Regions from separate parts of the Devosia sp. Z6_126 genome, predicted to be linked through region 2. Evidence: predicted binding sites of a transcription regulator. Region 2 holds the regulator's gene; the other holds the start of a gene.

Region 1 (15,000 bases), 770 kb from region 2:
GAGGAAAGTGGGGGTACCGCGCCGGCCCCGGCCAAAGTGGAAGTCGGAGCCGACAATGACGCCGGCGACGTTCATGGCATCGACGAGAAAGCGCGACACGAAGTCTTCCGCCTCGATCTGGGAAAAGGCGCGATCGAAGGGGAGGATGACGATGCCATCGAGCCCGAGGGCTTCCGCCAGCCGCGCCTTGGCGTCGCCATCGGTGAGGCGGAACATGAAGGGCGATGGCGCAAACACATCGCGCGGATGCGGCTCGAAGGTCAGCAGCACCGCGGGCGCCTTGGCCCGCGCCGCTTCGGTCTTGAGGGCGGCCAGGATCGACTGGTGGCCGCGATGAAAGCCATCGAAATTGCCGATGGCGACATAGGCGCCCCGCAGGGCGGCGGGGACGTCATCGAGGCCTGATAGTCGAATAAAGGCCACGCGCGCCTACCAGGTCAGGCGCGGCAGGAAGCCGGCAAGGCGGGCGCCACTGGGGGCAACGAGATCGGCGATCAGCTGCGGATCGGGGCTGCCGAAGGCATCGAGTTCGGCCGCGTGGATCGAGCCGGTGATGAACAGCAGGTCGAGCCCGAACTGGGCGGCGCCGGTGGCATCGGTGCGCACGCTGTCGCCAATGGCGAGCACGCGGCTTTTGTCGAGGGGCTTGCCAGCGGCCTGTTCGGCGAGGCGGAAGGCTTCCTCATAGATGGGGCGATAGGGTTTGCCGGCCATGTGCACGATCCCGCCCATGGCTTCGTAGAGGTCGCCCAGCGCGCCGCCGCAATAGATCAGGCGGTCGCCATGTTCCACGACGCGGTCGGGATTGGCGCAGATCATGGGGAGCTTGCGCGCGAGCCAGTGCTCGGCGCGTTCCCGATACATTTCGGGGGTGTGGGTGTCGTCATCGAGATCGGTGACCACAATCACTTCGGCTTCATCGGCCGTGGTGCGGCGCACATCGAGGCCCTCGTAGAGCGCATCGTCTTCGGTGGCGGGGCCGACATGGTGGATCGCGCGGCCGGAATATTTAGCGATCATGGTGCGGGTGGCATCGCCCGAGGAAACGATCGCGTCATAGGCGGTGCGGGGCACGCCCAGGCGATCGAGCATCTCGACGATGGGGCCCGAAGGGCGCGGGGCATTGGTGATCAGCACCGCCGTGCCGCCGGCCTCGCGATACTTGATCAGCGCGTCGACGGCGCTGGGGAAGGCGGAGACGCCATTGTGGATCACACCCCACACATCGCTCAGCACCGCATCATAGCGACCGGCAAGATCGGACAGGCCGGAAATGGAGGCGGGATGAGACGTCATGGGGAACTCCGAAATAAACTGCTGCGTGCTATGTGGCAGCTTGGGGGCGCCGATCAAGCCCAAACAGCATTGGAGTGGTGGAGTTAGCCCTCGACCCGACGCAAGGCGGGCGCGGGCTGGCGGCCGCCATCGAGCAGCAGATCGCCGCGTAGCGGGGCGGCAGCGCCGAGATGGGGGCCTTGCACGAGGGTGATGCGGTGATCGATCAGCTCGGGGATCTGTGCTTCGGCTGAAACCCCGGTGGCAAGCAGCGTCACGCCAAAGCGGGCCAGGTAATCGGCGATATCGGCGGCGTGGAAATCGGTCAGGGATTGCGGCGCTTCGAGGAAGCGCGCGGCATCGATACGCAGCGAGCGCACGCCGCGCGCGGCCAGTTCACCCACATCGAGCCGCAGCGATTGCACGGCCAGGATGCTGTAGCCTGAGCCCTTCTTGTGGACGGCGTCGGCCACGGCGCGCTCGGCGGTGGTCAGGGACAGCCATTCTGCTTCTTCGATCGCAAAGATCAGGCTGGGCGCGACGGGGCGATTGGCTTCGAGCGAAGCGATCAACCCTTCGGCGGCCTGACCGTCGCCCAGGGTCGCCCGCGACAGCGGCACAAAGAGATTGGGCCTTTGCCCGGCAGTGCGGGCCCGGCGAGCCAGGGTGATGGCTTCGAGCAAACCGATGCTTTCGAGCTGGCGCAGCACATCGGCGCCGCCCTGGCGGGGCAGGAAATCGGCCGGTTCAGCCAATGCGCCCGCTTCAAGGGCGAGGCGCGGCACCAGATCAAAGCCGGTGGGGCGGCGCTGGGGCAAGGTCACGACGGGCTGGACGTGAAAGAGCAGCCGCCCTTCGCCAAAGGCGCGCCGCACGGTTTCGAGCGGAATCGCAGGTTCGCGTGGTGGCGGCACGATGGTCGCGGCTGGGGCAGGTCGCAGCGCCGCGGGTGCGGTCTGAGGTTGGGCCGCCCTTTCCTCGATATCGGCGACGGCTTCGGCGACCTGGCGGATCACGGTGCCCAGAACGGAAATATCGGCTTCAACAGCCCCTAGGCGCGGGCCGGCATTGAGGTCGGCCATGGCGTTGATGCGCTGGCCGAGCACGGCGCCGGCCTTGGCATCGGTGGACAGGAGGCGCGACAATTCCTCGATGGCGCGCTCGAGCCGCTGCTCGGCGCGCTGGCGCAGGACACGCTCATGGGCGGTAACGGCGATGCAGCCGAAAACCAACGCGGCGAGAATCGCCTGAGCGGGCGTAAAGGCGAGCCCGAAATACGCCGCAGCTCCCGCTGCCGCCGCTGAAACCGCGATAAAGGTATAAACCAGGCCCTGCACAGCGCGATGCGATCCCCTAACGGGCGCCGGGATTCGGCCCCAATGTTCTTAGCATCGCCCCGGCCCGGGCTGGAACGGAATATTTACCCTGTTGGAGAACAATCGGCGCGCGTCGAACTATACCAAAGGCAAAGCCGCAATGGCGACAAACACTGGGGGACCCCTGGCAGTGCCGGGCCGGCTGCTCCTGATCGAGCGTGATCAGCGATCGGTGCGGCATCTCAAAGAAGCTCTCTCGGGGCAATTGCAGCCAGCGCCACAGCTTGCCCTGGCGGCCTGCGGCCGGACCGGGGCGGAAACCTTGCGGCGCGAAGCCTTTGACCTGGTGCTGGTGGATCTCGGAAGCCTTGAAGATCCCGGCACTGACGAGGCGATGGCGCGACTGGTCAAACTGGCCGATGGCGCGCTGGTGATTGCCCTGTCGGATGGTGGTTCGGTGTCGGCATCGCTGGTGGCGATGCGGGCCGGGGCGCATGATTGCCTCACCAAGCCGGTTGACGGAGCAACGCTGTTGACGCGAATCGGCGAGCTGGCACAGCGCCACGGCAAGGCCAGTGCCCTTTTGGGTGAGCCCGCCCTGCCCCCGCCCTCGGCCGATTTTGCCGGCTTTGTGGGTGGCTCAGGGGCGATGCAGGCCGTTTACGAGCAGATCATGCGGATCGCGCCTTCCCCTGCCCCGGTGTTCATCACCGGGGAAAGCGGCACCGGCAAGAATTTGTGCGCCGAGGCGCTGCATGGCAGCAGCCCGCGCGCTGGCCGCCCCATGGTCGTAGTGAACTGCGCGGCAGCCGACGCTGATTCCCTGGCACGCGAATTGTTCGGCGCCGGCTCGGATGGCGTGGGCGCGGCGCGGCGGGCGGATGGCGGCACGCTGTTTCTTGACGAAGTTGCGCAACTCGACCCCGAACTGCAGGCCAAGCTGCTGCACCTGTTGCAGACCGGCCGGATCACTGGCGAGGGCGAGGCGCCAACCAACGCCCTCGATATACGAGTGGTTTGCGCCACCAAGGAGCCGCTGACGCAGCTGATCGAAACCCGGCAATTGCGCGAAGACCTGTTTTACCGGCTGCATGTGCTGCCGATCCACCTGCCGCCGCTGCGGCAGAGGCCAAGCGACGTGTTGCCCCTTGCCCGCCATTTCCTTGAGCGGTTCGGGCGCGAGCAGGGCAAGCAGTTCTCCGGGTTTTCGCCCGAGGCGGTTGCGGTCCTGGGCGGATCGGAATGGCCCGGCAATGTGCGGCAATTGGAGAATCTGATGCGGCGCATCGCCGTGCTCGCCGATGGCGGCGAGGTCAGTGCGGCCATGGTGGCTTCGAGCGCTGCAGCGGGCGAACTGGGCCCCGGCGGCAATCGCGCCGAGCGCCGTTCGCCGGTGCGGCCAATGTGGGAGCAGGAACAGCGCATCATCGAGGATGCCATTGCCAGCTTTGGCGGCAATATCTCGCTGGCGGCAGCGGCCCTGGAGATCAGCCCCTCGACCATCTACCGCAAGCGCCAGGGCTGGGCTGGGCTGGAGGTGGCCAGCTAGCCTGCTGCCAGGGGTTGACAGGGCACGGATTTAGATCAAGCCCGGTTCAGCAATGGAGGTGAGTTGTGACCACTGGTCATGTGTTTATCGGCACCAGCCTGGATGGCTTTATCGCGCGCAAGAATGACGACATCGCCTGGCTGACGGATTACCCGACGCTTGGCGAGGATCACGGTTTCAACGCCCATATGGAACGAGTGGATGGGGTGATCATGGGGCGCGGCACCTATGAGGTGATCAAGCATTTCCGGCCGTGGTTTTATTCCAAGCCCGTGCTGGTGCTGAGCGGCAGCATCACCCAGACCGATGTGCCCGAGGAGATTGCCGACAAGGTCGAGATTGTGGATGCAACGCCCGAGGAGGCGATGCAACTGGTCGCGGGCCGAGGCTGGCGCGCGGCTTATGTGGACGGCGGCAAACTGATCCAGGCGTTTTTGCGCGCCGGGCTGATCGAGGATCTGGTGATCAGCCGCATTCCGGTGTTGATCGGCGAGGGCATTCCCCTGTTCGGGCCGCTTGGGGCCGACCTGGTGCTCGAGCATGTGGAAACCCAGGCCTTTCCATCGGGCCTGGTGCAATCGCGCTATCGCGTCCCCGGGGATGCGGCCTAAAGGCTGCTGGCCTGGCGGGCCTTGTTCCGATCGAGCCCCAGGCGGTGCTCGCGGAAGATGATGAAGATGCCCGAAGCGATCACGATCGCAGCGCCGCCCAGCATGGGCAGCGTCGGGATGTCGCCGAAAGCGAAGTAACCCACCGCCAGGCCGAGCAGCAGCGAGGTATATTCGAACGGAGCGATCACCGACATTTCGGCATGGCGATAGCTGGCAGTGAGGAGGATTTGCCCAACGCCGCCGGCAATGCCCGCCAGGACGAGGATCACGGTCTGCTCGAGCGTCGGCCAGACCCAGCCGAACGGCAGGGTCAACAGCGACAGCACCGAGCCGGTGATGAAGAAATACAGCACGATGGTTTCGGTGCGCTCGGTTTGCACGAGGCGGCGCACCTGCATCATGGCAAAGGCCGAAAAGATGGCAGCAAGCAGCGCGGCGAGCGCGCCCAGGGTTTCGCCGGTGCCCATGGCGGTTTGCCCGCTCAGGATGGTGAGCCGCGGCCAAAGCATGATGATCACGCCGACCAGGCCCACGATCACCGCCGTCCAGCGGTAAAGCTGCACCCGTTCCTTGAGCAGCACGGCGCCCAGCACCACCACGACCAACGGCGCGGCATAGCCAATAGCAATGGCCTCGGGCAGCGGCAGCATGGTGAGCCCGTAAAAGCTCAGGCCCATGGAGGCGATGCCGATAAGGCCACGCAGCACATGGCCGAACGGATTGTTGGTGTGCAGGCCGAAACGAAGATTGCCCTGCCAGGCGAGATAAACCAGCACCGGCACGATGGCGAAAAAGCAGCGGTAGAACACGAGTTCGCCCGCGGGGATGTTCTCGGCCGCCTTGATCAGGGCCGACATCGCCACGAAAACGCAGACCGAAGCAACCTTGAGGGTGATGCCGCGTAGCGGAGCAACCGTGGCAGGTGGAGAAAAAGCCGGGTTGGCCCCGCCGGAAAGTGTCACTTGCGTCTCGTTTGCGCTGGCTTAGTTGGCAGCGGCTTTTTCGAGTTTTTCCTTGGCCTGGCGGGCGGTGGCGAAGGCCTTGTGCTCGGGGCCCATGGCGCTGCCGGATTTGACAACGGCGCCGGCGGCATCGAGCAGTTCCCATTGCCAATTGGCGTTCTGGCCACTGCCGCCCTTGAGGCGCAGGCGGATCTGGAGGGGTTGAGCTGGTGTGTTCATGGCTTCCCTTATGCCCCAAGCCCTGGGGCGATGAAAGCCCCAAGGCAACCCGCAATGGCGGTTAAACCGCTGTGCGGCGATATTCGATCTTGTCGCCCCAGAAGGCGATCATATCGCGGATGGGCTCCACCAGTGGACAAGGATCGGGATAATACCAGGCAGCATCCTCGGCAGTCGCCGTCAGGGTCTTGATGGTGTAGTAGGAGGCCTCGCCCTTATAGGGGCAGGTGGTGTGGGTATCGGTTGCTTCGAGAATGCCGGGCTGGATGTCCTCGCGCGGCAGGTAAATGCGCAGCGGGGAGCCGGGCTCATCGACTTCCAGCGCCCGGATGGAATCGGCAATTTCCGCATCATCGAAGATGACATGGACGCGGCCTTCGGCCGGCCGGATCTTGATGTCCTTATCAAGACATTGAACGGGCATGATCTCGTGCCTTTCTAGCTGTGCGTATCGGTGCTCAACGCATCATCCCCGCCCGGGGTTCACCCTGCCCCGGCTTGACTCGGATGCGCCCCCTGCATATATCAGCGACACCCTGTTAGCACTCTCACTCGGTGAGTGCCAAAGGGCGCGAATTTGCAGTCCCGATGATGCTATAGGAGCAATCATGAGCTTCCGTCCCCTCCACGACCGCGTGGTCGTCCGCCGTCTCGACAGCGAGGAAAAGACTAAAGGCGGGATCATCATTCCCGACACCGCCAAGGAAAAGCCCTCCGAAGGCGTTATTGTTGCAGTTGGCCCAGGTGCCCGCGATGACAGCGGCAAGGTTGTGGCGCTGGACGTCAAGGCCGGCGACCGCGTGCTGTTTGGCAAGTGGAGCGGCACCGAAGTCAAGGTCGACGGTGAAGACCTGCTGATCATGAAAGAATCCGACATCATGGGCATCGTCGAAGCGTAAGGCTATTTGCTCGGTCAAATAGCCCGCTTCCCCTGCCCTTTTCCCTGTCTGCACTTTAAGGAGCGCCTCACATGGCAGCTAAAGAAGTAAAGTTCTCCACCGACGCGCGCGACAAGATGCTGCGTGGCGTCAACATCCTGGCCAATGCGGTCAAGGTGACCCTGGGCCCCAAGGGTCGTAACGTCGTTATCGAAAAGTCGTTCGGTGCTCCGCGCATCACCAAGGACGGCGTGACCGTTGCCAAGGAAATCGAACTGGAAGACAAGTTCGAGAACCTGGGCGCGCAGCTGCTGCGTTCGGTCGCCTCCAAGACCAACGATATCGCCGGCGACGGCACCACCACCGCGACCGTTTTGGGTCAGGCCATTGTTGTTGAAGGCGTCAAGGCTGTTGCCGCCGGCTTCAACCCAATGGATCTGAAGCGCGGCATCGACATGGCCGTGGAAGAAGTCGTGGCTTCGCTCAAGGCCGCTTCGTCCAAGATCAAGTCGTCGTCCGAAGTCGCCCAGGTCGGCACCATTTCCGCCAATGGCGAATCGTCCATCGGCGACATGATTGCCGAAGCCATGCAGAAGGTCGGCAACGAGGGTGTGATCACTGTCGAGGAAGCCAAGACTGCCGAGACCGAGCTCGATGTCGTTGAAGGCATGCAGTTCGACCGCGGCTATCTCAGCCCCTATTTTGTGACCAATGCCGAGAAGATGACTGCCGTTCTGGAAGATCCCGTGATCCTCCTGCACGAAAAGAAGCTCTCGAACCTGCAGGCTATCCTGCCGATCCTCGAGTCGGTTGTGCAGAGCCAGCGCCCGCTGCTGATCATTGCCGAAGACATTGAAGGTGAGGCTCTCGCGACCCTCGTCGTCAACCGTCTGCGCGGTGGCCTCAAGGTTGCTGCCGTCAAGGCTCCTGGCTTTGGCGACCGCCGCAAGGCCATGCTGGAAGACATCGCCATCCTGACCGGTGGCCAGGTGATCTCCGAAGATCTCGGCATCAAGCTCGAGAATGTGACTATCGACATGCTGGGCACTGCCAAGCGCGTTGAGATCACCAAGGAAAACACCACGATCGTTGACGGTGCCGGCACCCAGGAAGACATCCAGGGCCGCGTTGGCCAGATCAAGGCGCAGATCGAGGAAACCACTTCGGACTACGACAAGGAAAAGCTGCAGGAACGCCTGGCCAAGCTCGCTGGCGGTGTCGCCGTGATCCGCGTCGGCGGCTCCACGGAAGTGGAAGTCAAGGAGCGCAAGGACCGCGTCGATGACGCTCTCAACGCTACCCGCGCTGCCGTTGAAGAAGGCATTGTTGCTGGTGGTGGCGTGGCACTGCTGCGCGCTTCCAACGCAATGACCGTCAAGGGCATCAACGCCGACCAGGACGCTGGTATCGCCATCGTCAAGCGCGCTCTGCAGGAGCCCGTACGCACCATTGCCAATAACGCCGGTGCCGAAGGCTCCGTGGTTGTGGGCAAGATCCTCGAGAACTCCTCGCTCACCTTCGGCTACAACGCCGCAACCGGCGAGTATGGCGATCTGGTGCAGCTGGGCGTTATCGACCCGGTCAAGGTGGTTCGCACCGCCCTGCAGGACGCAGCTTCGGTTGCTTCGCTGCTGATCACCACCGAAGCCCTCATCGTCGAGGCTCCCAAGGACGCAGCACCGGCAATGCCGGGCGGCGGCGGCATGGGCGGCATGGGCGGCATGGACTTCTAGTCCAGCCATTCAGGCAAAAAATTCAGGATCGTTTCTTCCCAGTCACGATCTTGGTTGGAAAGGCGCAGTGGAAACACTGCGCCTTTTTCTTGCGCCGATCCCGCGCTAGAGTGAGGGCTCTCAACCCACGAGGATTGCATGCGGACGCCACGACGCGGAAGCGCTTACGACCAGGCGGAAGCCGCCTTCAAGAGCGCCACGAGCAAACCAGCTGCACCTGCGGCACCCGCCAAGGCGGCAACGCCACCGGCTGGCAAGGAACTGGTGTCGCTGCGGCTCGACCGGGCGGTGCTGGAGCATTTCCAGGAGGATGGGCCGGGCTGGCAGGAGCGCATCAACGCGGCGCTGCGCCAGGCCGCCGGGCTGGAGCCCGAGGACTAGGTTTTTTAGCGGAAGATCAGCAGGCGCAAGGCGAGGATGATCGAGACGACGACCACCAGCGGGCGGATGATCTTGGCCCCGAACCGGATGCCGATGCGCGCGCCGGCATAGCCGCCCACGACCTGGCCAACCGACATGGCGATGGCGGCTGGCCAGACCACGTCCCCGGCGATGATGAAGATGATCAGGGCCGAAAGGTTGGACGTGAGGTTGAGGATCTTGGTGTTGCCGGCGGCGCGGGTGATGCCAAGCCCGAACAGCATCACAAAGCCGATGGTGAAGAACGAGCCGGTGCCGGGGCCGAACACGCCATCGTAAAAGCCCAGCACAAAGCCCATCAGGGGCACGAAGAGCTCGAAGCGCAGCCGCGGCGCGCGATCGAGGTCGGACAAGTTGGGGGCGAAAAGGAAATACAGCGCCACCCCGATCAGCGCCACCGGCACCGCGACATCGAGCAGGGTCACGTCTATCTGCTTGACCACGAGAGCGCCAACAAGGCTGCCGGCGTAAGTAGTAAAGAGCGCGGGCACGAGCTTGCGCAGGGTGACAAAGCCGCGCCGCCAATAGGTCAGTGCCGCAAGGCTTGTTCCCACCACGCCCTGCAGCTTGTTGGTCGCGAGCGCGGCCACGGGCGGCACGCCGGCCGAAAGCAGCGCGGGCAGCGAAATCATGCCCCCTCCCCCGGCGATGGCGTCAACAAAGCCGGCCAGCATGCCAGCGCCAGCGAGCGCCAGCAGCACAAGGGGATCGAGCAGCATATCAGGGTCCGGGGGTTAGGCGGCGGGCGGAAGAGTCGGCACTTGGCTTAGCCGCCAATGGGGAGGGCTGGCAATGGGGCGCAGCGCTAGAAGTCGGCGGCGGCCCCTAACGTGCCCAATATGTTCTCGAGCGCCGCGCGACGCTCTGGCGTCCAATCGGCGCCACGCGACACAAACAAGCAGGCCTGGCTGCGCAGCATCACGCCGTCTTCCAATACGCGCAGGCCGTTGGCGGCAAGGGTCGAGCCGGTGCTGGTGATATCGACGATGATATCGGCTACGCCCGACGCGGGCGCGGCTTCAGTGGCCCCGAGGCTTTCGACCGTCCGGTATTCGGCAATGCCGGCGCGGGCGAAATGCTGGCGGGTGACGGTGATATATTTGGTAGCAATGCGCAGCCAACGGCCGTGGCGGGAGCGGAAGTCGGAAGCGACATCGGCCAGATCATGGAGATGGGTGACATCGATCCAGCTATCGGGCACGGCGACCACCACATCGGCATTGCCAAAACCCAGCTCGGCCGCAACCGCAACGGCGGCCGGCCCGACTTCGCTGGTTTCGTGGATCAGGTCGAGCCCGGTGACGCCCAGATCGATGGTGCCGCGGATCAATTCGCGCGCAATCTCGGCCGCGGGGTAAAAGCGCACGGTGATCTCAGGGTGTCCGTCCACTGCGCCCAGATAAGAGCGCGCGCCGCCGGGGCGGGTGATCTCGAGGCCACGGGCGGCGAACCAGTCACGGGTTTGCTCTTCAAGGCGCCCTTTGGAGGGCACGGCAAGGGTAAGGCCGGTCATTGCGCTAACTCGGCCTCCAAACGATCAACCCACACGGCGCAGCCGGAGGCGGCGATGGGCGCCGTAGCGCCGAGGCGCTCGAGCAGCCGATCATATTGCCCGCCCGACACCAGGACGGCGCCGCCGGGACCGCGCATCTCGAAAACAATGCCCGTATAATAATCGAGCCGGGGCGAGAAGCTGGCGTCAAAGCTCACATGCGCTTCGCCCAGATTGTCGAGATGCCGGCGAATGGTACGAATGGGGGCGCCCAGCATCAGCCGGTGCCGCGCCGCCAGGGCTTCGAGCCGGGTCAGCGCCTGCAATACGGGGCCGGAAATGGCGAGATAGTCCCGCAGCAGCGCCAGGGTTGCGGGGGGCACATGGGCGGCATCAAGCGCCTGCTGCTCGAGATAGCGGTCGGCGATTTCGGTGGGGGTGCGTCCTTCCGACAGGCTGAGGCCCGCCGCCACCATGTTTTCGGTAATCTCGCCGATCAGCGCTTCGCGCGTGGGCTGCTCGGCGCGGGGAGCGTCGGGGGCGGCCTCCAGCCGGCTGAGCAGCCGAGCCATGGCCTCGGTGTGGCCGAAGCGGTGGCGGATGCGGGGGCGCCAGGGCGCGGGCATATCGGCCTGGGCCAACAGGGCCTCGAACAAGCCAACGCCACCCAGCCGGATATGCGGGCGCACGCCATAAAGGTCGAGCGCGGCGCGGGCAAAGGTCAGCACCTGATCGAGGGCCACATCGCCATTGGGCTGCGCGACGAGTTCAAGCCCCGCCTGGTCGAATTCGGCGGGAAGGCCCTCGCGCTGGCGAAAGATCGGACCCAGATATGAAAAAGCGGCCGGCTCACCGGCGCCATTGGCGATGTAATCGGCCACGATGGGCAGGGTGAAATCGGGGCGCAGGCAGTATTCCGCGCTACTGGCACCCGAGGTCAGCAACAAGCGCCGCCCGAATTCCTCGCCGGCCAGGTCGAAATAAGGATCGGCCGGCAGCAGCAGGGGCGGCGCGGCCCGGGTGGCGCCCTGAGCCTCCACCAGGGATTCGAGCTGGGCGCGACGGTAAGCGGCGTGCGTCATGCGACCGCTCCGGATTGAGGATAAGCCTGGCTGGGTAACTCACTGAATGACCCCCTCCCCGGCCCTCCCCTCAAGGGGGAGGGAGGGCAGGAGCCTTGAGCTCCTGGTGTGCTTTCCGATCCGATCAGGGCCCCGGTCATTGCTCGCTCAGCAGCTGCTGGATGGCCGATACCAGGTCTTCGCGCTTGATCTCGAACTGGCCGGGGCGGGCGGCTTTCCATTCGGCATTGTCGGTGATGGCGGCAGCGGCCTGCTTGCCGGCTACCAGATCTTTGACCTGCAAAATGCCCCCTTCGCGCTCAAGCGAGCCTTCGATGATCACGGCAGGAGAATTGCGCTTGTCGGCATAGGCGACCTGCTTGCCGAAATTCTTGCTGTTGCCGAGGAACATCTCGGCGCGGATGCCGGCAGCGCGCAGCTCGGACACCATCGCGGCGTAGCCGGCGGTCTGGTCCTTATCCATCACCAGCACGACAACCGGGCCGACCGGTTCGGCTGACTTGAGATTGCCGGTGAGCTTGAGCGCATTGGCCAGGCGCGACACGCCAACGGAGAAGCCGGTGGCTGGGACAGGTTCGCGCCGGAAGCGGGACACGAGGCCATCATAGCGCCCGCCACCGCCCACCGAGCCGAACACCACGTCCTGACCCTTTTCGTTTTGCACCTTGAAGGTGAGTTCGATCTCGAAAACTGGACCGGTGTAATATTCGAGGCCGCGCACGACGGAGGGGTCGAGCACGACGCGGCCGCCAAAACCAGCGGCGCTGACCAAGCCAAAGATCGATGCCAATTCCTGCACGCCCTCAAGCCCGGTTGCCGAGCCGCCGATCAGGCCGGCAAGATTGTTGATGGTGGCGATGACATGGGCATTGCTGCCCTTTTCCACGCCCGGCGCGGGAGTGCCGCTTTCGAGATAGCCCAAGATGGGCTCGATCTGTTCGGCCGACAGGCCAGCGCCCTTGGTGAAGTCGCCGCTTTCGTCCTTGCGGCCGGCGCCCAGCAGCAGCTTGACGCCGTCGATGCCGAACTTGTCGAGCTTGTCGATGGCACGCAGCACGATAAGCTTTTGCTCTTCAGTGCCGACGCCGGCGGTCGCCAGCACGCCATCGAGCACCTTGCGATTGTTGACGCGCACCACATACTGGTTCTGCAGGCCGAGTGCATCCATGACATCGGCCATCATCATGCACATTTCGGCGTCCGCCTCGGGGCCGGCGGCCCCAACGGTATCGGCATCGAACTGCATGAACTGGCGGAAGCGGCCGGGGCCTGGCTTTTCGTTGCGGAACACATAACCCTGCCGATAGGAGCGATAGGGCTTGGGCAGGGTTTCGAAATTCTCGGCGAAGTGGCGGGCGAGCGGCGCAGTCAGGTCATAACGCAGGCTCAGCCACTGCTCGTCATCGTCCTGGAGCGAAAACACGCCGGCATTGGGCCGGTCGGTATCGGGCAGGAATTTGCCGAGGGTTTCGGTGTATTCAAACAGCGGCGTTTCCACCGGATCAAAGCCATAGCGCTCATAGACCTGGCGGATGGTTTGCACCATGGCATCAACGGCCGCGATCTCGCCGGACGTGCGGTCTTCAAAGCCGCGCGGCAGGCGCGGAGCGATCAGCTTGGCTTTTTGGGTCATTGGGCGGTCCTGGGGCACGCGTCGTCCTTAGCGGATCGGCCAAGGGGTGACAACAGGGGTGGGCCGGGTCAATCCAGCCCACCCCTGCCCTCACAAGGGCGGTGGCGGCGCGGGACCGCCGCCATGAGGATTGATCGGCACGTCAAGCCAGTGCGCGGGCTCCGACACGGGTCCTAGGCCGATATCGGCCCGCAGATAGGCGGGCAGGTCCGGAGGCAGGCGTGGCCGGCTCCAATAAGCGCGCAGCGCCGCGATGAGCACGGGGATGAGCCCGCGCTGCTGCACGGCATCGGCGATGGAATATTCAACGCGCAGCACAATGCTGCGCCCGTCAAACTGATGTGACATGGCTGTTCCGGACGCGATTAGGCGCCGGCCTTCTGTTGGATGGTGGTGATGAGCGGAATCCTGGCCGCAAACGACCCGATTTACGCGCATCACCGATGTGGAGGCTGGATGATGTCCAGTGGCACGAGTGCCGGCAGGGCAGAAACGGAGGGTTTAGCCTCGGTGTCGGAGCTGCATGGAATTCATTCGGCGGCGTACGCGAATGCAAACTGTCATTGCTGGTGCCTCCCGAATGGCGTTGCTGGACCCCGCTCGTTTAGCTCACGAACTTGCGAGGAGCAAGCGGGAATGCGGCAGGTTGTCGCAGAAGGTCAGGGCTGTTGCGCCCGAGCAACAACTAAGCTGGGGCGCACCAGGCTTGCCCGCGCGGCCTCGACTTCGGCACGGCAAAAGCAAGTGTGAACGTGATCATTGACCAGACCCATTGCCTGCATGAAGGCGTAGCAGGTGGTCGGGCCGACAAAGTTGAAGCCGCGCTTGCGGAGGTCCTTGGACAAGGCACGCGAGGCATCGGTTTGCGCGACGAGACGCAAGGCGTCCCAACTCAGGTCGGTGGGACGCTGGTCGGGGGCTGGCTCGAAGCGCCAGAAATAGGCGGCAAGCGAGCCGAACTCCTCGATCAGTTGCAAGGCGCAGCGGGCATTGTTAATCGTGGCGTTGATCTTGCCACGGTGGCGGATGATGCCGGGGTCAAGCAGCAGGGTTTCCACATCTTCGGGCGTCATCGCCGCAACGCGGGCGATGTCGAAATCATGGAACACCGCGCGAAAACGCTCGCGTTTGCGCAGGATGGTGATCCAGGACAGGCCGGACTGGAAGCCCTCCAGGCAGATCTTTTCAAACAAGCGCCGGTCATCGGTAACGGGGCGGCCCCACTCGGCATCGTGGTAATGCTGATAAATCGGGTCGGCGCCCGCCCATGGACACCGGTTACTCTCCGGCAATGCTTCAGGCATGGTCGTCACAACACGGGTCTTGGTTCAGTTTTAGCCAAAGCGAATTGTGGCAGCTTGGTGGCCATTAACGTTCTGGGTTTATCAGGCTTTGGGTATTTAACGCCATATTGGCCGGCAATAAACGGATTGGAGCTGTTGCTATGGGTTTACCTTACCTCAAAAGCGCCCTGGCGCTGATGCTTTGCCTTTCAGTGTCGCTGCCGGCGCAGGCCCTGCCTCCGGGTTGGCGGTTCCTGCCCCCTCCGGGCGTGACGGGCGGCTACAGCCCACCGCCGGAAGTCGTGATGGTGCGATCCAGCAATCGCATTCCCGCGCAGTTTCAACGCACCGTGGTGCAGGTCACGACCAAGGAGCGCGCCGGGACCATCATCATCGATACGTCCGAGCACTTCCTGTATTACATCCTCGGCGATGGCCAGGCGCTGCGCTACGGCATCGGCGTTGCCAAGAGCGGCTTTGAGTGGCGCGGCACGCACCGGGTGAGCCGCAAGGCGGAATGGCCAAGCTGGACGCCGCCAGCCGCCAT
Region 2 (15,000 bases):
TGGCAAGCGCCGACGCCATTTATCTCGGTAATTCCGTGCGCGGCTTGCTCCGCGCCAGCTGGATTCACCGCCCAAGCAAGGATGCGACATGACCTTCGACATCACCCCGCATGACGTTCTGATCGTGGTGGATGTGCAAAATGATTTCCTGCCCGGCGGCAGCCTTGCCGTGCCCGGCGGTGACGAAATCGTGCCGCTGATCAACCAGCTGGCCCGCCGCTTTACCCATGTGGTGCTGACCCAGGACTGGCACCCCGCCGATCACATCTCCTTTGCCAGCCAGCATCCCGGCACCCAACCCTTCCAAACCATCGAGCTGCCCTATGGCACCCAGGTCCTGTGGCCCGACCATTGCGTTTGGGACACCCATGGGGCGCAGATTTCGGCCGATCTCGATATTCCCCATGCGCAGCTGACTATCCGCAAAGGCTATAACCGCGGCGTCGATTCCTATTCCGGCTTCCAGGAAGCCGACCGCCGCACCCGCACCGGCCTTGGCGGCTATCTCGCCGAACGGCGTCTCGCCAAGATCTATGTTGCGGGTCTCGCCACCGATTTCTGCGTCGCCTGGACCGCGCTCGATGCCGCCGAGGCGGGCCTCGATGTCAGCGTGATCGAAGACGCCAGCCGCGCCATCGACAGCAATGGTTCACTGCAACAAGCCTGGACCCAGATGGGTGCCGCCGGCATCGGCCGCCTGATGAGCAGGGATATTTTGGGGTAACGGGCCCTCACCATCCCTACAAACAAAAATCCCCGCCAAAGCGGGGATTTTCCAGAACCGTACCTGAACACTCAGGCTGATTTATCAACCGTTTCGGCGCCTTCTGCGGCGCGTGGGCCACCCTTGGCCACACCAACCATCGCCGGGCGCAGCACGCGATCGCCGATGGCAAAGCCGGTCTGCACTACCTGCACCACCGTCCCTTCGGGATGGCTGGGATCGGGCACTTCAAACATCGCCTGGTGCTTGTGCGGATCGAACTTCTGCCCTTCGGCTTCGATCGGCTTGACGCCATGCTTGGCCAGCAGGCGCTGCATTTCGCGCTCGGTCATCTCGATGCCCTCGATCAGGGACTTGGTCGTGGCATCGCCCGATTCGCGCGCTTCGGGCGGCAGCACCATCAGCGCCCGGCTCAGTGCATCGGTGGCCGAGAGCATGTCGCGGGCAAACCCCGAAATGGCATAGGAGCGCGTATCGGCAATATCGCGTTCCATGCGCTTGCGCAGGTTTTCCATTTCCGCTGCCGTGCGCAGCACCCGGTCCTTGAGCTCGGCATTCTCGGCGCGCAAGGCTTCCACGGGATCCACTTCGCTTTCCGGTACGGGCGTTTCGATCTCGAATTCTTCGCTGGGCGAGGTGTTTTCGTCGCTCATAAGGGCAAGCTTTCGCATTGGGAATGAATTTGCCCCCGATATCGGTCAATGCACCGGCTTTTTCAACCCTCCCTAGCCGCGCCCCTTGCGCGCCATCATCGAGGTGATGACATTGGCGGTATAGTCCACCACCGGCACGATACGGGCATAATTGAGCCGCGTCGGCCCGATAACCCCAAGCACGCCCACCACCTTGTCATTGGCGTCCTTGTAGGGGCTCAGGATCACCGAAGATCCCGAAAGGGAAAACAACTTGTTTTCCGAGCCGATAAAAATGCGCACGCCCTGGGCGTTTTCCGCATCTCCCAAGAGTTCCAGCAACCCGTCCTTGCTTTCGAGTTCGTCGAATAGCTGGCGCATGCGCGCCATGTCTTCGGACGCCATGGTGTCATTCAACAGATTGGCCCGACCCCGCACGATCACCGTGGGCTGCGCCGCCGGCGATGGCTGGCTCAGTGTCGCGATCCCGGAATCAACCAGCTTTTGGGTCAGCTCGTCCAGTTCCGCCCGCTGCTCGGCGCGCTGCTCGCCTAGCGCCTTGCGCGCTTCCGCAATGGTGCGTCCTACCACATGATGGGCAAGGTAATTGCTGGCCTGTTGCAGTGCACTGGCGGTCAGGCCGGGGGGCAGGGGCAGGATGCGGTTTTCCACCTGCCCGTCCTCCCCCACCAGGATCGCCATCGCGCGAGCTTGGTCGAGCCGGACAAATTCGATGTGCTTGAGCACCATATCCGCTTTGGTCGCGATCACCACGCCCGCGCCCTGGCTTAGCCCCGACAGCAGCTGGCTGGCCTCGGCGAGGAGGTCTTCCACCTGCCCGCCCTGCGCGGTTTCGGCGATGTGCTGGGCGATGCGGCTACGCTCGCGCTCATCGACCGCGCCCACTTCGAGCATGGCATCAACGAAAAACCGCAGGCCTTCCTGGGTGGGCGCGCGCCCCGCCGAAACATGGGGTGCGGCAATCAGCCCGAGATCCTCGAGATCGGCCATCACATTGCGCACCGAAGCGGGCGACAGGCCCAGTTGCAGCATGCGGCTGAGATCACGCGAACCCACCGGCTGGCCCGTGTCGAGATAGCGTTCCACGATGCGCCGGAAGATGTCTTGGCTGCGCGTATTGAGGACGGCGAGAAAGTCTTCGGGTGGCTTGACCATCATATTCGTTCAAATTGTCGGCTTTAACCCTCCCCATTCATTTAGGGGCATTGCGGCCATTCGCCAAGCCAGCCCGGCTTGTGAGGACCTGCAGAGAGGGTTAAGAGGCGGTTAACTGTTTTTTACTGCCAAGGTGATTGCCTATGCGCCCTTCCGGACGCGAACCCAACCAGATGCGCGCGATTTCCATCGAGCGCAATGTTTCGCTGAAAGCCGAGGGATCCTGCCTTGTCTCGTTCGGCGACACCAAGGTTCTGGTGACCGCTTCGGTGGAAACCAATCTGCCGGGCTGGCTGCGCAACAAGGGCCAGGGCTGGGTCACTGCCGAATACGGCATGCTGCCCCGCGCCACCGGCTCGCGCACCCGCCGCGAAGCGACTGCCGGCAAGCAATCGGGCCGCACCCAGGAAATCCAGCGCCTGATCGGTCGCTCGCTGCGCGCCGTGGTGGATCTCCCCATGCTGGGCGAAAACCAGGTCACCCTCGATTGCGACGTACTCGAAGCCGATGGCGGTACCCGCACCGCCGCCATCACCGGCGCCTATGTCGCGCTTGCCGATGCCATCCGCTGGATGGACGAGCGCAAGCTTACCCGCGGTCCGGCCTTGCGCGATTCCGTGGCCGCCGTGTCCTGCGGCATCTATCGCGGCACCCCGGTGCTCGATCTCGATTATCTTGAAGATGTCGAAGCCCATACCGATGCCAATTTCGTCATGACCGGCTCGGGCAAGTTCGTGGAAATTCAGGGCACCGCCGAAGGCGCCCCGTTCAGCCGCGACGAGCTCGACCAGCTCATGGGCCTGGCCGAAACCGGCATCGCCGAACTCACCCGCCTTCAAACAGCAGCACTGCAAGCATGAACCTGTTTTTCCGCAAGAAAAGCGGCGCCGCCACGACTGCCCCCCAGGCGAGCCGCCGCAGCACGCCCGGCACCAATTGCCCGATCTGGCATGACGTGGCGCGCGCCCTTGATCAATCCGCCCGCCCCTCGGCCGGGCGCACCAAGGCCCGGCAAGGATCCCCCAAATGAGCGCCATTCCCCGTCTTCGCGCTGGTGACCGCCTCGTGCTGGCGTCGCACAATGCCGGCAAGCTGGCCGAGTTCCGGGAATTGTTTGCCCCCTTCGGGCTCGAGCTGATCTCGGCCGCGCAGCTTGATCTGCCCGAACCCGATGAAACCGGCACCACCTTTGCCGAAAACGCCCGCATCAAGGCCCATGCCGCCGCGAGCGCCGCCAATATGCTGGCCCTGTCCGATGATTCGGGCCTGTGCGTGGATGCGCTGGGCGGCGATCCCGGCGTCTACACCGCCAATTGGGCTGGCCCTAATCGCGATTTCAATCACGGCATGAAGCGCGTCGAGGATGCCCTTCAGGCTGCCAATGCCACCACCCCGGCCCAGCGCCACGGCTCCTTCCGCGCCACGCTTTGCCTCGCCCATCCCGATGGCCGCGACGCCCTCTACGAGGGCCGCATCGATGGCACCCTGGTCTGGCCGCCACGCGGCGATGTCGGCTTCGGCTTTGATCCCGTCTTCATGCCCGAAGGCTTTGACGCCACCTTTGGCGAAATGCCCTCGAGCGTCAAACATGGCTGGGCTCCGGGGCAGGAGGGTCTCTCCCACCGTGCCCGCGCCTTTGCCAAATTCGTCGAGGGCCAAATTGAGCAGGCTTGATCGCGTGCCCGCCAATCGCTGCCACGCCACCAACCCACATGAGGGGGCTGCCGCATGAGCCGTAACGACCTCTTTGGCGTTTATGTGCACTGGCCCTTTTGCGCGGCCAAGTGCCCTTACTGTGATTTCAATTCCCATGTGCATCGCGGCCCACTCGATGAGCAGGCCTTTGTCGCCGCCTATCAGCGCGAGATTGCCCATACCGCCAGCCTCACTCCCGGCCGGGTCGTGCAGTCGATCTTTTTTGGCGGCGGCACCCCCTCGCTGATGAGCCCCTGGGCCGTCGGCACCATTCTCGACACCATCGCCGCCCATTGGACGGTCGAGCCACGCGCCGAGATCACGCTCGAAGCCAATCCCACCAGCGTCGAGGTCGATCGCTTCAAGGGTTTTCGTTCCGCCGGCATCAACCGTGTCTCGCTCGGCGTGCAGTCCCTGCGCGACAAGCCGCTGGCCGACCTCGGCCGCCGCCACACCGTCGATGAAGCCATCGCTGCCGTGCGCATCGCCCAGTCGATCTTTGATCGCTCGAGCTTTGATCTGATCTATGCCCGCCCCGGCCAAACCCTCGAGGATTGGGAGGACGAGCTCAAGGAAGGCCTCTGGCTCGCGCGTGGCCATATCTCGCTCTATCAGCTCACCATCGAGCAGGGCACGCGCTATTTCGACCTGCATCGCGCCGGCAAGCTCATCATGCCCGATGAGGATCTTTCCGCCGATTTTTATGAGCTGACCCAGGAACTGACGGCTTCGGCCGGCCTGCCCGCCTACGAGATTTCCAACCACGCCCGCCCCGGCCAGGAAAGCCAGCACAACATGCTCTACTGGCGCTATGGCGAATATGCCGGCATCGGCCCCGGCGCGCATGGGCGCCTCTTGATCAACAACCAGCGCCACGCCACCGCCGCCGAAAAGCTGCCCTTCAAGTGGCAGGAAAAGGTGCTGGCGCAGGGCCATGGCCTCGTCACCGATGATGTGTTGACCTGGGAAGAGCAGGGCGACGAATTCCTCGTCATGGGCCTGCGCCTCAAGGAAGGCATATCGCCCCAGCGCTTCACCGCGCTGTCGGGGCGCCGCATCAGCCAGCGCCAGATCGAGGATCTCAAGGGCTATGGCTTTGTGGAAACCCTGCCCAACGGCAATATCCGCGTCACCGATCGCGGCTGGCCGGTGCTCGACGCCGTCGTTGCCGATCTTGCCGCTTAGCGATTGGGTGGCGCGCTTCTGCGTGCTAGCCTTGCACCCATGAGTTCAGAGTTCTTCATCGCCGGCACCAAGCTCGAGGCCCCACCCTTGGCGCCCGGCCTTTACGTCGTTGCCACCCCTATCGGCAATCTGCGCGACATCACCATCCGCGCCCTTGAAACCCTCGCCGCCGCAGCCGCGGTACTGTGCGAAGACACGCGCATGTCGGCGCGACTGCTCGATCACTACGGCATCAAGACCCGCCGCGTGGCGCTACACGAACATAATGAACGCGCCAAGGCGGACGACATCGTTGCGCGCATCGCCGCCGGCGAAGCCCTGGCGCTGATTTCCGACGCCGGCACGCCCTTGCTTTCCGATCCCGGCTTTCCCCTGATCCGCGCCCTGGCCGCCGCCGACCTGCCGGTCTTTGCCGTCCCCGGCGCCTCAGCACTTCTTTCCGCTCTTGTCGTCGCGGGCCTGCCGACCGACGCCTTTGCCTTTCACGGCTTTTTGCCGGCCAAGGCGGGCGCTCGCGCTACTGCGCTCGCGTCCCTTTCGGTTTCACGTGAAACTCTGGTGTTCTACGAATCCCCGCGCCGCCTCGACGACACTTTGGCTGCTATGGCTCAAACGCTCGGCCCTGATCGGCAGGCCGCCGTCGCCCTCGAGCTCACCAAGCGCTTCGAACGCGTGCAACGCGGCACTCTGGCCGAACTCGCCGCGAGCTTCGCCGAAGGCGATACCAAGGGCGAAGCCGTTATCGTTGTCGCCGGTGCGGCCGAAGCTGCGGCCCCCGACGCGGCCGATTGGCAGGCCGCGCTCCTTGCCGAAATGGCCGACCAGCCCCTCCGCGCCGCGGTTGACGCCGTCACCGCCCGCTTTGGGCTCAAGCGCAAGGAGGTCTATGATGCCGCCCTCGCCCTTAAAGCCACCGACTGAGCCCAGCCGCGCCCGCCAGCGCGCCAACCGCGGGGGCGAACGCGCTGAAGCCCTGGCCGCGCTCTTTCTCCAGCTCAAGCTCTACCGCATTCTTGCCCGCCGCCACAAAACCCCGCTCGGCGAAGTCGACTTGATCGCCCAGCGTTGGGGCACCACGGTCTTTGTCGAGGTCAAGGCGCGTGCGTCGCGGGGCCAGGAAGGCGAGGCGCTCACCCAGGTCAACCAGGCCCGCATCAGCCGCGCCGCCCACTACTGGCTCTCGCGCCACCCCGCCTATGCCCAGGCCAATCTGCGCTTTGACGTGATTTTCCTTGCGCCCTGGGCTTGGCCGCGCCATCACATCAACGCTTTCGACGCTTCCTAGGACCTCTGCATGTCACTCAAGATCGCCGTCCAGATGGACCCCATTGCCAGCATCAATCCCGCCGGCGACTCCACCTTTGCCATGATGCTCGAAGCTCAGGCGCGCGGCCATGCGCTGGTATATTATACACCCGACACGCTCGGCCTGCGCGGCACCACCGTTTCCGCCCTCGCCTCACCGGTCGAGGTCTTCGACAAGCCCAAGGGCGAACACTTTAAGCTGGGTGAGTTCACGCGCCTCGATCTGGGCGAGCAGGATGTGATCCTGATGCGCCAGGATCCGCCCTTCGACATGAACTACACCACCATCACCCATATTCTCGAGCGGCTGCACCCGGAAACCTTCGTGGTCAATCCGCCCGCCGCGGTGCGCAATGCGCCCGAAAAGATCCTCGTTACCGACTTTCCCGAGCTGATGCCACCTACCCTCGTGACGCGCGATCGCGAGATGATCCGCGCCTTCCGCCAGGAGCATGGCAACATCATTCTCAAGCCCCTTTACGGCAATGGCGGCGCGGGTGTCTTCTTCCTCCAGGAGGGCGACCATAACCTTGCCTCCCTGATCGAGCTGTTTGAGCTCAGCTTTCGCGAACCCTTCATGGTGCAGAAATACCTGCCCGATGTCCGCAAGGGCGACAAGCGCATCATCCTCATCGATGGCGAACCCGTCGCAGGCCTCAACCGCATTCCCGCCGAAGGGGAATCGCGCTCCAACATGCATGTGGGCGGCCGCCCGGAATTGTCCGAACTCACCGCCCGCGAGCGCGAGATCTGCGCTGCCATCGGCCCCGCGCTCAAGGAGCGCGACATGATCTTTGTCGGCATCGACGTGATCGGCGACTACCTCACCGAAATCAACGTCACCTCGCCCACCGGCATTCGCGAGATCAAGCGCTTTGGCGGTCCCGATATTGCGGTGATGATCCTCGATGCCATCGAACGGCGCCGCCGCTGATCGTGCGACTTAACTTGAGGGCGGTGTGCTGATGCCGGTCGATACCTATCTGCTGGCGGTGACTACGTTTTTCGCCACCATCGGTCCAGCCGATCTGGCCGTGGTGTTCCTGGCGCTCACGCGCGACACCTCCTCGCCCGAGCGGCGCCGCCTGGCGCTTCGCGGGGTGCTGATCGGCGGATTGATCCTGCTCTTTTTCGCGCTCTTCGGCGAACCGCTCCTTGCGCTCTTCGGCATTACCTTGCCGGCACTGCGCACGGCCGGCGGCGTGCTGCTGCTCCTCATCGCCATCGACATGGTGTTCGCTCGCTCATCTGGCGGCACCTCCACCACCACCGAGGAAGATATCGAAGCGCGCGACCGCGCCGACATTTCCGTCTTTCCTCTCGCCACCCCATTGATCGCCGGGCCCGGCGCCATCAGCGCCGTGATCCTGCTCATCGCTGGTTCGGAAGGCGATTACGTCAAGGACGCCGCGGTGATCGCGGGCCTGCTCACCATCTTGCTGCTGACCTATGTGATGCTGCGTCTCGCCATCCCCATCCAGCGCTTGCTGGGTGTCACCGGCGCCCATGTGGTGTCACGCGTGGTCGGCGTGCTGCTGTCGGCCCTGGCGGTGCAGTTCATCTTTGATGGCATTGCCTCGAGCGGCATCTTCCGCCCCTTGGCCAGCTAATCCCGCGGCGCCCCTTCTTTGGGCGCTCGCGCCCGCGGCGCCCATTCCCGGCGCTCGCGCCCGTGGCGCCGATTCAGGCGCTCGCGCTGCTGGCCCCCGTTGCAGCCCCCAACAACAAAAAAGCGACCGGCCTTGTGCCAGTCGCTCATTCGCATTTGCTCGGCATGCTTACTTCTTGCCGGTATTGCCGGTGCTGCCGCTACCAAGGCCCGTGATCGGCTTTGCTGTTTCCAGCTTGTCCTTTTTGGGCTTCTTGGCTTCCTTGTTGCTGCGCATCTGACCTTTAGCCATGGCTGTTCTCCTCTGCGCCGGGCTGAGCCCGGAAGACGGGCTGGAATCTAGTCCTCGCCACCGCGGCTGACAAGTGACGGCGCCCTATTTGTAGACGCGGCACCGGCCAGTCGGGGCGAGGGCGGCAAATGAGCGTGGATCGCAGCCCGTCATCAGGAAATTGATCCAGTCATTCCGATCACCGTAAAAGGCGTTGCGGTCCACTTCACCTCGGATGCCGGGCACGACGCCAGTCTGCGTCCACTGCCAGAACGTCCAGCCGCGATTACGATAGCGCTCATGCGGCTCGGCAGCCGTGGAGCGCAACCAGAACGCGTTGGGGAAGTACTCCCCATCCAGCACGTCGCGGTGGAAGTTCATGTCGGTATAGATGATGGGCAGCTTGCCGGTATGGGCTTCCATTGCCGCCAGCATCACCCGGATCTTTTCCAGCGCATCGGCCCGCGATGGCTTCACCTTGCACGAGGAATGATTGTTCCACTCCAGATCCAGAACGGGCGGCAGCGCATCGGGATCATTGGGCACATTGGCGATGAACCACTGCGCCTGCTCGGAGGCAAGCGAGCACCAGGTCATGAAGTGGTAGGCGCCGCGCGGCATGCCCGCATCGCGTGCGGCCGCCCAGTTCCGGCGGAAGTTCGGATCGATGTAATCCTTTCCTTCCGTAGCCTTCATGAACACAAAGGCGATGCCCGAGCGCAGCGCCGTCGAAAAGTCGATATGGGATTGGTAACGCGCCACATCGATCCCCTGGATCGGCATTTTGCGCGCCCGGTCCACTCCGGCATGAGGCCGGTTGTCCCCGTCGATCGGGCCATAAAGTCCACCGCCGCTCGCGCACGCGGCAAGCAGCACCACCATTGCCGCCATTGCGGCGCCCTTGAGCATGGAAGAAAAACGGCGCGCGCAGACTGGGGGCATGAATATACTCGTGTACGACCAGGCGAGCCTTTCATTCAACATGGCGCGGTTAAGGGAAGCTTGCGTTAACTCCAATCCGGCGCCTCGTGGTTAACCCCTATTTAATGTTCGCTGAACGTTCTTGTTGGAGCGGCAGTGCTCTGCTAGCCTCCTCCTGTTCTGGGGGAATGGCGTACATGGTAACCCGGGTTGCGACCGTGGCTTTTCAGGGCATCGAGGCGGTGCCGGTCGATGTCCAGGTGCAGATTGCGCCAGGCCTGCCCAAGTTTCTCATGGTCGGTTTGCCCGACAAGGCGGTCAAGGAGTCGAGCGAACGCGTTTATGCCGCGCTGCTCGCCTCGGGCCTCAGCCTGCCGCCCAAGCGCATCACCGTTAATCTCGCTCCCGCCGACCTGCCCAAGGAAGGCAGCCATTATGATTTGCCTATCGCCCTGGGGCTGATGGCCGCGATCGGCGCCATTCCGCAGGATGCGCTGGAAGGTTTCCTTGCCCTGGGCGAACTGGGGCTCGATGGCCGCCTCGCTCCCGTAAATGGCATCCTCCCTGCTGCTATTGCCGCCGGTGCCCGCGACCTTGGCATCATCTGCCCCGAAGCCTGCGGCCCCGAAGCCGCTTGGGCCGGGGAAGACATCGACATCGTCGCGGCAGAAAGCCTCTTGGCCTTGGTCAATCACCTGACCGGCCATCAGCGCGCCCCGCGGCCACTGCCGCGCAAGCACCTCACCAATGGCGGCCTGCCAGATTTGAGCGAAGTGCGCGGGCAACTCGTCGCCCGCCGCGCCCTCGAAGTCGCCGCTGCCGGCGGGCACAACCTCCTGATGATCGGCCCGCCCGGCGCCGGCAAATCGATGCTGGCGGCCCGTCTGCCCTCCATCCTGCCCCCGCTCAATCCGCGCGAACTGCTCGATATCTCGATGATCCAGTCCATCGCGGGCGAACTGGCCGGGGGTGCCATTTCCGATCGTCGTCCCTTCCGTGCCCCGCACCATTCTGCGTCCATGGCGGCGCTGGTCGGCGGTGGCCTGCGCGTCCGCCCGGGTGAAGTCAGCCTTGCTCATAATGGCGTGCTGTTTCTCGACGAACTCGCCGAATTCGCGCCCCAGGTCCTCGATTCCCTGCGGCAGCCGCTTGAAGCGGGCGAAACCGTCATCGCCCGCGCCAATGCCCGCGTGTCCTATCCCTCGCGCGTCCAGCTGATTGCGGCGATGAACCCCTGCAAATGCGGTCTCGCCGGTACGCCCGGCCACACCTGCAAGCGCGGCGCCGCCTGCGCCAATGATTACCAGGCTCGCGTGTCCGGGCCCTTTCTCGACCGCATCGATATCCGCATCGACGTGCCCGCCGTCAGCGCCGCCGATCTTATTGCCCCCGCCGAACCCGCCGAAGCCTCCAGCGTCGTCGCCCAACGCGTCGAGCGCGCCCGCGAGCGGCAACGCCAGCGCTTCCTCGAACACGGCGCGCCTGGCATCTACACCAATGCGGCTGCCGGCCCCACCCTGATCGAAACCGTGGTCAACCCCGATAGCGACAGCCGCAAGCTCCTGTTCCAGGCGGCCGAACGCTTCAACCTTTCCGCCCGCGCCTATCACCGCGTGCTCAAGGTCGCGCGCACCCTGGCCGACCTCGCCGGCGTCGACCGCGTCGCCCGCCCTCATATCGCCGAAGCCCTGAGCTACCGCGTCAACTTGGCCGCAGCGTAAGTCGCGCTGATATTTGCTTAACTGCATCGCGGCTATGGCTAGGGCAAAGGGGAGCCTCAATGCCCAGCGATCAACCGGGAAGGTCGCCCATCAAACGCCCGCCCGCCCGAAAACCGCAGACAAAAACGGCGAGCCGTCAATCGAAGCGGCTGCCTCCCGCCCCTCCGCCAAAGCCAGCGCCTGGGCTCAGAACCGTTGCCGCCATCCTGCTGACCGCCTTGGTTGCCTTGGCGCTCGCCCGGGCCGCACTCCCCGTCTGGTCAGCGGCGGTTTATTTCGCCGCGAGCGCCCTGTCTTTTCACCTCTACCACAAGGACAAGCTGGCCGCTCAAGCCGGTGAGTGGCGGGTCAGCGAAGGCGCCCTCCATGCTATTGATCTGTGCGGCGGCATAATCGGTGGCCTCGTGGCGCAGCAGCGGTTCCGCCATAAAACCCGCAAGCCGAGCTTCGTTCTGGCGACAGCTGGCATTGCCCTGCTGCATCTGCTGGCTCTGGCCGCTTTGGCGCTTGGGCTTGTAGCACCGCGTGGAGGGGCGAGTCTGTTGCCCTAGTGTTCCCACTTGGCTTCCCAGTCGGGGTAATGCTCTTCCCAGAGCGCCTGCCATTCGCGCACCAGCGCCGCGCGCCGGCGGCCATAGCGCTCCTCGGTGAGCTCGAGCGCCAAAATCCGGTCGGTGCGGAAATTACGGAACGCTTCGCGCAGGCAGCACCAGGCCGCCACCGTCTGCTTGCCCTCGAAAAACGCCACCTGCACCGGCCAGATCACCCGCTCGGTACGCTGGCCCGCTTCATCGGCATAGTTGATCCGCAGCGCCTTTTCGCAGCGCATCGCCATGCGCACGTCCCCAAGAATGGGCAGCGGCTCGCGCTCGCGCCACAGCGCCACGGGCCAGAGGCCCGTATCATTGATGCGGTCGCGCAGATCCTCGGGTGAGGCCGTCGCGATTTTCGCCAGCGCGTTCTTGGCCGCGAGCCCCAGCCCGTCATCGGGCTGCGCCTGCACCCAGCGCGCGCCCAGCACCAGCGCTTCCAGCTCTTCGGGCGTGAACATCAGCGGGGGCAGGAAAAATCCGGGTTTTAGCATATAGCCGATCCCCGCTTCTCCCGCGATCGGCGCGCCCAGCCCGATAAGGGTCTGCACATCGCGATAAAGCGTGCGCACTGAAACGCCCTGCTCCTCGGCGAGCGCCGCGGCGGTAACCGGCCGGCGGTGCCGGCGCAGCGCATCCATGATCGAAAACAACCGCTCGGTCTTGTCCAGCTTGTGTTCTCCATCCCCGGCCCTCCCGCTTGGTGCGGAAGGGATGTTGCGCTTTGGTCCTGACAGCCAGTGTCAGGACGGGTGGTGTGCGTCAGCCGATCTCGATCTCGCACCAATGCCGGTATGGCTTGTCGGGCCCATGGATGATCGAGGGGAAATGCGGGTTGTGCAAGGCATCGGGGAACATCTGGTCCTCGAGGCAAAACCCGGAATGCTTGGGATAGCGGCGACCGTTCAACCCGGGCACCGCCACATTGGTCATCACCCCGTTATAGAACTGCAGGCCCGGCCGGTCGCTCCATAATTGGAGTGTAAGCGCCCCGTCTGGCCCGCGCACGGTCGCGATCGGGTCGGCGAGATCGCGGCCGGTGTCGAGCACGAGATTGATGTCATAGTCGATCGGCGCGCCCGCTGCGTCGCGCAGGATGCGCCCCGCGCGCAGGTCATATTGCGTGCCGCGCGAGGGCAGGATGGCGCCGGTGGGGCACAGATCGGGCCCCAGCTGCGTATAGGCGCTCGAGGGGATCTGCACCCAATGGTCCAGCACCAGCGGGTCGGTGCCCAAATTCCAGTACTGATGCTGCACGAGGCTGATCGGCGTGCGCCGGTCCGGGGTTGCCTCGAACTCGGTGCGCAGGCGATTGCCCACCAGCCGATAGGTCACGGCAAAATCCACATTGCCCGGATACCCCATCGCCCCGTCGGGGCTGTGGAGGGTGAACCGCACGCTGTTGCCGGCACTGTCGACCTCGCCGGCCCAGACCTGGCGCCCCAGCCCTTCGGGCCCGCCATGCAGGTGAATATTGCCCTCATTGACCGGCAATTGGTAATGCTGCCCATCAAGATCAAAGGATGCGCCCACGATCCGGTTGGCCACCCGCCCCGTGATCGCGCCGAAATGCGGACTATGCTCGGGATAGGGCTCGAAGCTGTCGAACCCCAGCGCCACCGAGCGCAGGCCCCCCGCCACCGGCACCCGCCAGTCGCGCACCGCCGCGCCATAGCCGATAATGTCGATCTCGACCCCCGTATCGCTGCGCAGATGATATTGATCCACGCGCTTGCCGTTGAACTGGCCGAATTCGCTAACTGCTATGCTCATGCGCCTCTCCCTTTGCGCCCTGCTTTAGCCGGTTTGCGTTCACCCCTGCAACGGCGCACTTGACCAAACACTTGACCTAACCGGCTGCCCTCCGCAGTGTCTCGCCCGGTTTGGAGACAAGGGCAGTGAACGAGATCGGATCGAGGCGCCGGGCAACGGTTCATGATGTGGCGCGCGCCGCGGGCGTGTCGCTGGCCACGGTTGATCGCGTGCTCAACAATCGCCCCGGCGTGCGCCCCATCACCGCGCAAAAGGTGGAAGCGGCCATGGCCGCCATCGGTTTTCAGCGCGATCTCTCGGCTTCCCTGCTGGCGCGCGGCCGCGATCTGCGCGTCGTTTTCCTGCTGCCCGCCGGCTCCAATGAATTCATGGGCAGCCTGGCGGGCGCGGTGGAGCGGCGGGCCCAATCCAGCGCGGGCGAGCGGCTGGCGCTCGAACTGCGGCGCCTGCGTCCCCTTGATCCCGAAGGACTGGCCCGTGCCCTCGATGGCCTCGAGCCCGCCACCTGCGATTGCGCCGTGATCGTGGGCAGCGAAACCCCGTCAGTGCTCGCTGCCGTCGAGCGGGCCAGCCGCCGCGGCGTCGCCGTTGTCACCCTCGTGTCGGATCTGCCCAATTCCGCCCGCCGCCATTTCATCGGCATCGACAATCTCGCGGCCGGCCGCACCGCCGCCTCCCTCATGGGCCGGTTCTGCCCGAAGGGAGCCATCGGCGTCATTGCCGGCTCGCTCGCGCTGCGCGATCATCGCGACCGCCTCGATGGTTTTGGTGCCGTCCTCGCCCGCGAGTTTCCGGGCTTGCAACTGCTTGGCCCCCTTGAAAGCCATGACGAGCCCGCCCAGGCAGAGGCGGTTGCCGCCCGGCTTTTGGCCGAGCATCCCGATCTGGCCGGCATCTATAATCTTGGCGCCGGCAATGCCGGGCTCGTGGCGGCGCTCGCTGCCTCCGAGCGCGCCCGCGCCGTGCGCGTCATTGCCCATGAGCTGACGCCCGCTACCCGCGCCGGGCTTGATTCGGGGGCGATCGATGTGGTGCTGGATCAAAATCCCGATCACGAAATCCGCGAAGCGCTGCGCGCTGCCCAGCAATGTGCCCTTGGCAGTGCCGCACCCGTCACCACTGACCCCATTGAAATTGGGATATTCCTGCGCGACAATCTGCGCTAACACAGCAGCCGATCCAAAATTCGGCATCGCCCAAACGGGCAGGGGAGGGACTTTCGTGTTTTCACGCTTGCCAAATTGTGAGGTACGTTCCTCATGACCAACTTCCTTGGCATTGATATCGGCACCTCCGGTGTCAAGGTGATGCTGATCGATGCGGCAGGCCGTCCCATCGGCGACGCCACCGCGCCTTCCCCCGAGCCGACCCGCCCCCATCCTGGCTGGTCCGAACAGA

What was found. The regulator HrcA, encoded in region 2, represses chaperone genes, less so after heat shock. The targets are predictions, from matches to a motif close to GTTAGCACTCNCNNNNNGNGAGTGCTAAC.
Region 1: the regulator HrcA is predicted to act here: its motif matches at 6,471-6,499, upstream of groES (co-chaperone GroES).

The regions. Positions count from the first base shown of each region.
Region 1 is NZ_JBYUNO010000001.1:131,920-146,919, forward strand. Features, by position in the region: gene AC3YOG_RS00650 (bifunctional riboflavin kinase/FAD synthetase) at 1-423, opposite strand, end outside; gene AC3YOG_RS00655 (TIGR01459 family HAD-type hydrolase) at 430-1,296, opposite strand; gene AC3YOG_RS00660 (EAL domain-containing protein) at 1,380-2,612, opposite strand; gene AC3YOG_RS00665 (sigma-54-dependent transcriptional regulator) at 2,752-4,140, shown strand; gene AC3YOG_RS00670 (dihydrofolate reductase family protein) at 4,206-4,751, shown strand; gene AC3YOG_RS00675 (DMT family transporter) at 4,748-5,713, opposite strand; gene AC3YOG_RS00680 (hypothetical protein) at 5,735-5,932, opposite strand; gene AC3YOG_RS00685 (DUF427 domain-containing protein) at 5,994-6,356, opposite strand; gene groES (co-chaperone GroES) at 6,541-6,831, shown strand; gene groL (chaperonin GroEL) at 6,903-8,543, shown strand; gene AC3YOG_RS00700 (BrnA antitoxin family protein) at 8,682-8,924, shown strand; gene AC3YOG_RS00705 (TSUP family transporter) at 8,930-9,682, opposite strand; gene hisG (ATP phosphoribosyltransferase) at 9,769-10,476, opposite strand; gene AC3YOG_RS00715 (ATP phosphoribosyltransferase regulatory subunit) at 10,473-11,537, opposite strand; gene hisS (histidine--tRNA ligase) at 11,674-13,170, opposite strand; gene AC3YOG_RS00725 (hypothetical protein) at 13,261-13,518, opposite strand; gene AC3YOG_RS00730 (DNA-3-methyladenine glycosylase I) at 13,830-14,474, opposite strand; gene AC3YOG_RS00735 (L,D-transpeptidase) at 14,615-15,000, shown strand, end outside.
Region 2 is NZ_JBYUNO010000001.1:900,836-915,835, reverse strand. Features, by position in the region: gene pabB (aminodeoxychorismate synthase component I) at 1-92, shown strand, start outside; gene pncA (bifunctional nicotinamidase/pyrazinamidase) at 89-724, shown strand; gene grpE (nucleotide exchange factor GrpE) at 796-1,377, opposite strand; gene hrcA (heat-inducible transcriptional repressor HrcA) at 1,450-2,535, opposite strand; gene rph (ribonuclease PH) at 2,676-3,392, shown strand; gene AC3YOG_RS04435 (hypothetical protein) at 3,389-3,562, shown strand; gene AC3YOG_RS04430 (non-canonical purine NTP pyrophosphatase) at 3,559-4,206, shown strand; gene hemW (radical SAM family heme chaperone HemW) at 4,261-5,412, shown strand; gene rsmI (16S rRNA (cytidine(1402)-2'-O)-methyltransferase) at 5,452-6,333, shown strand; gene AC3YOG_RS04415 (YraN family protein) at 6,302-6,697, shown strand; gene gshB (glutathione synthase) at 6,707-7,651, shown strand; gene AC3YOG_RS04405 (MarC family protein) at 7,683-8,327, shown strand; gene AC3YOG_RS04400 (hypothetical protein) at 8,496-8,618, opposite strand; gene AC3YOG_RS04395 (glycoside hydrolase family 25 protein) at 8,703-9,539, opposite strand; gene AC3YOG_RS04390 (YifB family Mg chelatase-like AAA ATPase) at 9,716-11,239, shown strand; gene AC3YOG_RS04385 (DUF1294 domain-containing protein) at 11,458-11,790, shown strand; gene AC3YOG_RS04380 (helix-turn-helix transcriptional regulator) at 11,787-12,482, opposite strand; gene AC3YOG_RS04375 (aldose epimerase family protein) at 12,592-13,602, opposite strand; gene AC3YOG_RS04370 (LacI family DNA-binding transcriptional regulator) at 13,728-14,768, shown strand; gene xylB (xylulokinase) at 14,862-15,000, shown strand, end outside.